Cytobacillus luteolus: one gene and its partner. The protein of the gene in region 2 interacts with the protein of the main gene of each other region in a pairwise test. Links are inferred from orthologs where the notes say so. Each region holds a gene or a part of one and is shown on either strand. Other genes may lie near its edges.

Region 1 (4,855 bases), on a different replicon or contig from region 2:
ACTAATTTTATTCTACTGCTTTTAATACAGCAATTACTTTTATATAAAAAGCATTTATGACTGACTCTTAAAATACCACTTATAAAAGAATCGTAATAGAGCTAATGTAGCAAAAATACTACCCCATGAGATATACCATGTCCAGTTTATATATTCAATTAGGTCTGTATATTTCTCTACAATAATTTCTGGAATTACTATTCCTGTCGTTAAAGCGGCAGTATAAAAAAACTGTTTCCATTTAGTTGAAGATGCAGGATAGTACAGATTATAAAAGATACCAATCACGGGAAAAACAAAGAATTCAAACGTAAAACTCGTTTCGTTAACTGAAGCTAAGAACCTTTTTGGATACTCAATTAAATCGTATTCAACAACAAGAATCCCTAAAAACCATGATACGAAAATCATAAATAAAAAGGATATACTTGCTTTACGATAATAATACTTAGGAATAAAAAACACGGAAATGGCTGTTATCATCCAAACATAGTGTTCAATAAACGACTCTATACTCATATAACATCATGCCTTTTTAACGATTTAGTAAATGGCTCTCCTTTTAACATCCACATAATATATTTTCTACAAAGCATAAGTTCAAATAGAAAATTGATTGCACTTGTCTGGGGTTTTGCCTCCATTAAATCAGTTGTTCTCCCTATAATAAATAAGAATAAAATAATTCCGCCTACAGTATAAAGATAATGAAGTGCCTGCCTAATCTTCCCTCCATTTTCTGGATACCATCGTTGAAACAAAACTGCAGCTGTTGGAAAAACGATATATTCAGAAGAAAAATTAATTTTAGTTGCCTCTGGAAATTCACGAATCGGAGCAGATAACACACCAAACTTCGTCATAACGATACTAAACAACCACGTTAACATTTGAAAAAACAAAAAGACGGCAATCATTTCTCTTACTCGGTCACGTGGAACAGCAAAGTATAAGATTAATGGAAATATAACCCAGATGGCTAAAATAACAGTAAAATCAATCGACATATTTCACCATCCTTTTTTTGTTAGTATACTTTGTTGAAGCATAAATATACTTCGAATAGCGAAATGCTTTTAGGCTTAGATAAATAAGAAAACGCCCCTACCATTTATTAGTAGGAACGCTCTGCACGAAATTAGTTACATCTTGAATTAGTTGATCAACATCTTGATAACCACTATCTATTTGAAGCATTCTCTTTATTATTTTTAGACTCTTTGGTCTTAATGAGAGCTCTTCCATCCAGCTTCTTTCCTTCGCCTTATCTTCATAGCTTGAATAAAGCAAAAATAGCACAAAATGACCTAAGCCGTAAATATCTGAACGAAAAGCAATTTCACGAAACAACCTTACCTCTTCTGCTTCAATAAATGCTTGTTCGGATGCATGTTGTATATAACCTGCCAACCCAAAATCAATTATTACAATCTCATTTTCTCTAAGTAGGATGTTTGGAATTCGTAAATCTCGATGAACAATTCCTTTTTCATGGATCATTTTTACAACTCGAAGGACCTGTAATAGCACCTCAAAGGACTCTCGTTCATTAAAGGTCTTACCTTCTTCAAATATTAATTGCTCAAAGTTTTTCGCCTTTATCCATTCCATAACAAGAAAATGCCTTTTTCCTTCTTGGAATCGTTCATAGCAGACAGGAATCGATGAATGTTGGAACAAACCTAGGATGGCTTCCTCTTTTTCAAATGTCGCTAACCCTGTTCGATACTTTCGCTTACGAAGCTGCTTAACAATTACTTCTTGACCTATTTCCATATCAAGGGCTATATATACTAGACCATATCCACCCTTGCCTAAAAAGCGGTCAATTCGATACCTTTCTTTTAACACAGTACCTTTAGGTAAGGTTCTTTCAAGTAAATCAACAATGAACATATTACTTCTTAACTACTAAACGAGCTAAATTTATATTTGCCTTTTTTCTTATAGTAATGGTTACCGTATTTTGAAGGATGACCAAAGTGCTTCATTTTTTTATAATCGCTGCTAGAGTACTTATGGTGCTTGTTTTTGTGTAATTGTTGTTTTAAAAACATCTTTAACAGTTTCTTTAACATAAAACTCCCCCATTCTTAAACCTTAATTAGTTTCATTTATGTTACTTACATTGTAGATATGCTAATGAAAACAAAGCTTTTTTAAACTATGTGTTGATTTTCGTTACAGGACACTCGCTTTCCGCGGGGCGGGCGGTGAGCCTCCTCGGAGCACAGCTCCTGTGGGGTCTCACCTGTCCCGCTACTCCCGCAGGAGTCTCGTGTCCTTCCACTACAACCAACACTACTAGTTAATAAACACTGTCTCATAACTGCGCCAAAAAAAAAAACGCTTCTACCCATACTACCTGGTAAAAGCGTTTTACATCATACCTTTACCAAAGCAATTGGCAAAGGTCTCGCTTACAACAAAATGTTGCCAACAAAGCCGAGGAATGTTTTTCCTGAAATGACGACTTTATTGTGATTGCTACTCCCCTTTGAATGTAATCTCATTATATCGTAAAAAAGAGAACAACATCAACTTATTTTAATGAGACTTATTCCTCCAAATTAAATGCGATATCTCACATCATGAAATATCGCCACTGTCTTTTTTATTGATATAACTTTACGATTTCCTGAAGCTTTAAAGCTAACCCTAGCTTACCTTCAACCTTTAAGCCACCTGTCATAAAGGCCATCGTCGTATTTAGGTCGTCCTTTAAAAGTTTCGAGAAGTTCTTTTCATTTAGAAAAAGTGTTACCTCTGCCTCATGTGGTGTTCCTTCTACTACTTCAACACGTCCACTAGTTAGAACAATTTGTAGAGGCCCGCTTTCTTCTAAATTCACTTGATATACTCTGTCTTTTTCATTTTCGATATGTTCCGGATTTGTATTCATTTTTTCAACTAATGATTGTAATTCATCTCTTACTGACATCGAATCACCCTACCTAATCCTTATGTATTTATTATTCTACTAGACTATTCTAGAAAAATATAACATACTATTTTAACGGATTCAAAAGTTTTTTCGAAAAATTCGTTTTTTTGAGATAACTCTTCGTTAGGATGGTTAGTATTAGTATCATTCCAAGTAATCCAGAACCCACTGGATACAGAAATGGGAAAAAATACGTTGGATAAGCATGCAAAATATCAGAATAATAACCCATTGCCAATCGATTAGTTCCTGAAAAGTTAATAAGGTTTACAGCAAGTAAATCTTCAGAACGATTTTGAAACTGAATTTTCTTCTCACGCCACTTACCACTTGCTTCATTGATATAAAAGATCCGCCATTCACGTTGTTCCATTGGGACTTCATCATCCGAAACCCTTTGAACGATGGCTATACTATTTTCACCGGTTTGGTGGTCTTTTACTTTTAGAATATCAATCCAGGAAAAGTAGCGACTTCCGCGATCACGATTGGAAAGCCAAATCTCTGATGGTGTCGAAATTTCTTCTCCATTTAGAACAAATTGTATAGTAACAATATCACCTGGGGGTACTTTTTCATTCTTGTCCCATGGTGTAAGTGGAGCCTTTTTCCCTGTATTTTGTTCAACCAATCCTATATGTTGACTACCTATTGTAATCTCAGGTGTATCTATTATCGAGGGCCAGCCATCTTTTGCATATGAATGTTGTAATTCATAGCGATCATTTATCTTTTCTTCAAGAATCACTTCCCTAATCATATCAATTAAAGGCTTTGCAGAAGCTATAAGCAAGAGTAATCCTAGTAATAGCCGCACTCCATTTTTATTCATCTATGCATCTCCTTAGTAAAATACGGTATAATCTTTTATTACAATACCACCGTATGTAAAATTTTACTAATACTAGATTTCTAGGTCTTTATCATTTATAATCAAATTAGGAGTGTGTTTATTTGAATGTTAAGTCTTTTTTCAGGTGAGGTGTATTCACCTGAATTTTTTTTGCAATTAAATAAACAACTCCTTTATCTAAACCACTTTACTTTTATTTAAAATCATCCGTATCAAAATACGAATTTGCCCCCGATATAATAATGGTATAATTAATTTAAACATACATAATTTTGGAAAAAAAGCTACACTCTCATAAGGGAGTGTAGCTTTTGTTTTTAGTAAGGATTCACATAAGCCGGTAACGACTCATTCAGTGAACGAAACGTATAACCTTTTTGTGCAAAGTAGTTTAATAGGGTAGGTAAATGTTCTACCGTTTCTATATGCTCATGAAGGAGAATAACGACTGGCTTGTCACTTGATAATTTTTCATATTGCGTAATTACTTCATCAATATATCTTCCATCACGATACTGCCAATCACGGCTATCAATCGTCCAATCCCACAAAATAAATCCTGCATCCCTCACCGCTTGTTTGTACTCTGGCACCATGTATGGGGAACTACCAAAAGGTGCTCTTATTAAGTTGGATGAAATTCCGGTTAATTCATAAAGATAATCTTGGCCCTCCATCATTTCCTCGACAACTGAAGAAGCTGAACGATAAATGATTTCTTTGTTATGACTAACACCATGATGGCCAATTGTATGGTTCATTGCTACTTCTCTCACTTTGTCTGGAAACTCAATCATATTTGGGACAAGATAAAAAAATGTAGCCTTGGCATCATAGTCAGCAAGGATTTGTAAAATCTGTTCTGTTTGTTTACTTGGTCCATCATCGAAAGTTAGGTATACAACCTTCTCATCTACATGTTTAATAGGCTCACTATCAATCTCTTCAACAATTTCATCTACGATATCTATGGTAATCCAATCAATAGGAACAGTAAATGGTGTTCTCTCAATTGGAGCTTTTATTATATGAAACCCTGCTGGTGCTTGCACAATCGG
Region 2 (6,152 bases):
CTTATCCATAAATAAGATAAGGATATGTGTAAAATACTATAGAGCATCATGATCATATAAATAATCATAAGGTACATCTATAAATAGGTATAGATGGTCATCTAGTGGGTAAGAAAATGTCCTAATTATTTCTCCAGTCTCAATATCACTATATAAATCAGAAAGAATTCCGATTCGTTTCGTTCTCATTCGAAAAATTGTCTCAAGAAAATAAGGTCTCCAGCTCCAATTTTTCATATAATAATGCTCTTGAACAAGCCATTTATTGTCCTTCTTGAGAAGGTTGGCAGATTGTTGAAAACCATCCTCATCACAAATGTACATTCTAAAACTTTTATCATGTAATGTCTTACCCAAATAAGATAGGAACTCATTATATGATTCGTTCTTTTTAAATTTTACAAGAGCAGACTGTAGCTGAACATGAAATTCTTCAGATATAGTATACAGTGCTTCAAGCTTTCTCTTTTCATACTTAATAAATTGCTGAAACTCCTGCTTTAATCGCTCTTTTAGTAGATCTCTTTCAACAAATTCTCTAGCTGGTTTTTGAAGATAATAGCCTTGATAGTATCGACCGCCATTTTTCCAAGCATATTGGAGTTGAAAGGCAGATTCAATATCCTCATATAGAAGGGTTGCTCCTAACTTTCTTGCTAACAATGAAATAGAATAGACAACATCATGAAACGATTGGCTAATTTCGGTTTGACGTAAAACCTGCAGATCAATTTTTAAAATATCTGGAGTTAAAATACCTATTCTCTCTAAATTACTACTTTCTTTCCCAATATTATCAACAGCAATTTTTATTCCGTACGTTCGATAATAGGTAAGTAAATGATTTAGCTGTTCGATATCGCCTTGAAAGTTATGCTCAGTAATCTCAACTACAACATTGTTAAGGTCTAATCCTTTTTGTTGATAGGTTAAAAGCATTTCTAGAAATGCTTCCCCATGATCTAGCATTAATAAGTTTGCATTACGATTTATAAAGATTAGACTATGTTTATGAAATTCAGAAAATACTCCTAAAGCCTTTCTTAAAATTTCATTATCAACCTCTAAACGGAATTCCTCTGGAATGGTTTCATCATGAAAAAATGGACCTAAACTTTTTATACCTTGCTCAGTTTTTATCCTCCCAAACACCTCATATCCGATTACACATTGTTCATCCGCGCTAAAAATCGCCTGATAATAAGGTACAACTTGATCGATGTTTGCCATAATATCCAATGGATCCATCATGATTTCACCCCTACGTTCTAGCCTGTTATACAAGATTATACCATATGCTTTTAATCTACTCTAACTGAGGTAATTGAAAAAAACCTACTTTATCTAAAAGTAGGTTTCTAATCATTTTACATTGGAATCTAAAACGGGAATTGATTCAGCCATTGACCGCCATCCATCGTTATACATTCACCATTAATATATGCCGCTTCATCAGATAATAAGAAGTAAGCAAGACCCGCAATTTCTTCTGGAGTTCCTAACCTACCAAGAGGCACACTAGATAGTGTACGTTTAGCAGCTTCCTCTGACTCCCAAAGTCGGTCTGCTCCACCCGTACGTTCGATTGGACCTGGAGCAATTGCATTTACTCTTATCCCATATTTTCTGCCCCACTCAACTGCTAAGGTTCTAGTCATAGAAAGTACCCCTGCTTTTGCACTTGCAGAGTGCACAACTCCTGCTCCAGCATTCCACGCATATGTAGCAACCATATTAATAATACTTCCCTTTATCCCTTTTTCAATCCAATAGTTCCCAACAGCAGAACTACAGTAAAACGTTCCATTAAGAACAATATTAATCACTGAATTCCAACCATTTACAGATAACTTCTCTGCAGGTGTAATAAAATTCCCTGCAGCATTATTTACAAGAAAATCAATTCTCCCAAATGCTTTGTCAGTTTCATTAACCATATGTGAAACATGATCAGGTTGACGCACATCCATTTGAACTGGAAGCACCTGCCCCTCAAATGTTTCAATTTCTTGTTTTGTTGCTTCTAATTTTTCCAGAGTTCTACCAGTAATGACAACATAGGCTCCTTCTTTTGCAAACTTTTGAGCCATATATTTCCCCATTCCATTAGAACCACCAGTCACGATAACTACTTTCCCTTTCATTCTCCCACTCCCCCTGTTTATTTTTAAAATGAATGACTATTCATTTATTTTACCACTATTTATCGAAATTTTCTAATTTTATTTTAAGGGATATGGTTTGCATAAATTGTACTATTTTGTATAATGATGGAGATGCTAGTATAATCTGGGGGGATTTATGAGAAAACATCAGTCATCAATCATTAATGAAAATGATATTTTACTTGCATTAAGTTCAACAAATCAATTAATAAAAAGCCTACCTTTTTCAGAGATTGATAGGCAAAAGGTGTTTGTTAGTATTTCAGAATTAACACGGAATGTCATTATGCATGCAAAAGGTACAGGTGAATTTATCTGTGAAGTCAATGACAAAGGTGTTACCATAATCGTTAAAGACCGGGGGATTGGGATAAAATCTATATCCGATGTAATGAGCGGCATAAAAAACCCAAATTCACAAGGTTTAGGTCTTGGACTTCTAGGTGTAAAAAGACTAATGGATGAATTTTATATTAAATCATCTGAGGAAGGAGGAACGACAGTCATTGTCACAAAATGGATTAACCAGCAACGTAGAAAGTGACGAAAAGCTCAGACTAAACCGACTAGCCTCTATCGGACAATTATCTGCTGGGATTGCCCACGAAGTCCGTAATCCATTAACAGCAGTAAAAGGTTTTTTACAGCTAGTTAATGAAGATAAGTCTGAACCATATATCGATATTGCATTATCTGAACTAGACAATGCACTATCTACCCTGAATAACCTCTTACAAGTTTCTAAACCAGACTTAGAGGCTGAAAAATATGTCTCTATTAATCTGTGCTCTGAACTCGAAGCTATTCTCGCACTCTTTCAAGACCAAATCTATAGAGTGGAGATTATCAAAAGTTTTTCAAACTGTGACAAAGTAATCTTAGGACAAAAAAATGCACTTAAGAAAGCATTCTTCAATTTACTAAAAAATGCTTTCGAAGCTATAGAAGACCGCGGGTCAATAACTGTTGACCTCTATTCGTCAGGAGAAGAGCTTTGTGTTCGGATTAAAGATACTGGAGTGGGGATTCCTTCTGAAAAGCTGGAGCTGCTAGGGACTCCGTTTTTCTCAACTAAAGACAATGGAACAGGAATGGGCCTTACTCAAGTATTTACTACACTACATAAACACGGCGCGAAGGTTAAAGTGGAAAGCTTTGTAGGCATAGGAACGGCCTTCGATATCGTATTTCCAATCACACAAAAAAAGGAGTTTAAAGTAACCAACATGGATGGATTACAATACATAGAAAACCACAGCTTTAAGGAATTTTTATATTTTAATAAAGAAGTCTTCGATGAACTTTTAAAAAAACGCTCTCGAACAATTTTTGCTGAAATTAAAGATTCACCTATAACTGAAGATCATTTGCATGAAATTGCGTTAAGGATTGTTAGTTATTTAGATCAAGATTCGGAGCATGAGCTTTTAATTCTTGCTAAACAGCAGGGTGTAGAATGGGCAAAACATGACCTCCCTTCTATTATTAAGCTTGAGTGGTTCCAGGGGTTACGTAGTTTATATTGGGACTTTATGTATAACTACTTTAAAAATTGCGATGTGGAAATTGATGAATTTTTTAGCCTTGAAAAGAAGACTAATTACTATTTAGATATGTTTTTAAATCACTATATTATAAGTTTCAATGAATACAAGAACAATCTCTTCCATTCACAACGTGAGGTAATTGAAGAACTATCTGTTCCAATTATTCCATTAACAGATACAGTCGCTGTATTACCAATTGTAGGAACAATGGATACCTATCGTGCAAAAAAACTGCAAGAAAAAACACTGCGTGAGATTGAGAAAAATAAATTCAAAAAGATGATTATCGATTTATCAGGAGTTGCCTACCTCGATACAGCAGTAGTGGCGCATATGTTTAAAATAATTGATGGGTTTAGACTATTAGGTTGTAATGCTGTTGTAACTGGGATTCGTTCAGAGGTTGCTAATACCATGATTGAACTTGGAGTTGCGTTGGATGACAAAGTTGAAACAAGAGCAGACTTAAAACAAGCACTCGAGGATTTCAAAATTTTATAAGATAAAACATAGGTCTAGCCGTATGGCTTAGGCCTTATTTATATTCAATAAAGAGATTTAGTCAATGAGAAATGATATAATAGATTAATAAAAAATATGAGACAGGATTGTTTAGTAATATGGCAAAAAAATATTCACGTCGATTCTTTTTAAAGCGTATCATTTCTTCCATTGTTGGAGCATTTTTAGCGTCAGCCCTAGGTTATTATTATGCCAAATATATAGAACCTAAAATGATACATCTTACAAAGCATACAATTCAACATCCTCTTATCCCTAGTTCCTTTAATTTTAAGAAAATTGTTCAATTTAGTGACACCCATGTTGGTCCCTTTTTTACGATTGAACAATTAGAAGAAGTGGTCGAGAAAATAAATCAGACCAAACCGGATATTGTACTATTTACCGGTGATCTTCTTGATGAACCAAATAAATACCCTTTTCCAGAAACAATACCACCAATCCTTTCAAAGATCCAAGCTCCACTAGGGAAGTATTGTATCTATGGAAACCATGATCATGGTGGATACGGTACAGAAATTTATAAGGAGATTATGCATCAGGGGGGTTTTACTCTATTAAAGAACAGTTCTGCAATCATCTCCCAAGATGGAGAAAACATTGTGATTGCTGGACTAGATGATGCAATGTTAGGTAGGCCAGATTATACCCATACTTTCGCCTCCTTTTCTAAGGAGTCATTGTTCACCATTTTATTGGTTCATGAGCCTGATCTTGCACCACAATCTGCATATCATGGAGCACATATCCAGCTTTCTGGTCATAGTCATGGCGGCCAGATTCAGCTGCCTTTTCTAGGGCCTCTTGTTACTCCACCACTCGGAAGCAAATATTATGAGGGTACTCATACAATAGAGAATTTGACACTGTTCGTTAATAAGGGTCTTGGAACAACTCGCCTTCCTTTTCGCTTCTTAGCGATTCCAGAAATATCAGTTTACACGTTAAAAAGTCCACACTCTAAAGAGTAGTGTGGACTTTTTGTAGTTATTTTTTAAAATAATGGGCCTCTACGGTCTCTTCATTGATCGGTCTACTGAAAAAGTAACCTTGTGCTTTATCACATTTCATCTTTTTGAAGAAAATTGCTTGTTTCTCATCTTCCACACCTTCAGCAACGACGGATAAACCTAGGCTTTGGGCAAGATGAATAATTGTTGTGGTTATCGCCATATCTTTCTTATCCTGTAAGACCTCTCTAACAAAAGATTGATCAATTTTCAAAGTATCGATTGGAAAGTATTTAAGATAGCTTAATGAAGAATATCCTGTTCCAAAATCATCTACTGCTACTTTCACTCCAAGTTTCTTCAGTTCAGCTAGTGTATGTAAGGCTTCCTTCGAATCCTGTATAGCACCCTCAGTTATTTCAAACTCAAGATTATTGGAATCAATCTTATTCGTTAGTATGTTTCTCTCAATATAATTAACCAATCCAGGCTGTTGAAACTGTCTAGGTGATAAATTGACAGCGATTGAAATATCACTATACCCTGCTTCTTTCCAATCTCTAAGTTTTTTACAAACCTTTTCTATCACCCATTCTCCTATAGGAATGATAAGACCAGTTTCTTCAGCTAGTGGGATGAATTCTCCCGGAGAAATAAAACCAAGCTCTGGGTGATTCCACCTAATAAGTGCTTCGAAGCTTGTAGTTTCACCTGTTAGGAGGTCGATCTGAGGTTGATACAAAAGGACTAACTCATCACGTTCAATCGACTTTCTAAGTCCAGTCTCCAATAGCATGGTTTGTGAGGTACCTTTCTTCATATCCTTGCGATAATATTGATAATGTCCTTTACCACGTTCCTTTACTTGATAAAGAGCAGTATCAGCATTTTTTATTAAGGTCTCTCCATCTATTCCATCATTAGGGAAACAACTAATTCCAATGCTAGTAGTCATGAAATATTCCTGC

The links.
Region 1: the proteins of J2Z26_RS07500 (region 2) and J2Z26_RS03795 interact in binary tests that used the Bacillus subtilis proteins (3 or more experiments, as listed by UniProt). The link is inferred for Cytobacillus luteolus from one-to-one orthologs.

The regions. Positions count from the first base shown.
Region 1 is NZ_JAGGKM010000001.1:731,435-736,289, reverse strand. What follows is about bases 1-2,900. They hold J2Z26_RS03795 (serine/threonine protein kinase), read right to left. Parts: upstream 1,897-2,900; coding sequence 1,105-1,896; downstream 1-1,104. Other genes in these bases: J2Z26_RS03785 (SCP2 sterol-binding domain-containing protein), read right to left, coding at 2,615-2,900; J2Z26_RS03790 (hypothetical protein), read right to left, coding at 1,905-2,078; J2Z26_RS03800 (CBO0543 family protein), read right to left, coding at 516-1,007; J2Z26_RS03805 (CBO0543 family protein), read right to left, coding at 55-519. Outside these bases: more of J2Z26_RS03785, read right to left, coding at 2,901-2,941; J2Z26_RS03780 (hypothetical protein), read right to left, coding at 3,009-3,776; J2Z26_RS03775 (polysaccharide deacetylase family protein), read right to left, coding at 4,115-4,855.
Region 2 is NZ_JAGGKM010000002.1:523,491-529,642, forward strand. What follows is about bases 1,291-4,005. They hold J2Z26_RS07500 (ATP-binding protein), read left to right. Parts: upstream 1,291-2,301; coding sequence 2,302-2,709; downstream 2,710-4,005. Other genes in these bases: fadH (2,4-dienoyl-CoA reductase), read right to left, coding at 1,380-2,144; J2Z26_RS07505 (ATP-binding protein), read left to right, coding at 2,672-4,005. Also shown: J2Z26_RS07490 (EAL-associated domain-containing protein), read right to left, coding at 37-1,251; more of J2Z26_RS07505, read left to right, coding at 4,006-4,213; J2Z26_RS07510 (metallophosphoesterase), read left to right, coding at 4,333-5,205; J2Z26_RS07515 (sensor domain-containing protein), read right to left, coding at 5,222-6,152. UniProt on the Bacillus subtilis protein: Provides the crucial link between the upstream module (communication of environmental stress) and the downstream module (integration of the environmental signals with signals of energy stress) that compose the signal transduction pathway controlling the sigma-B factor.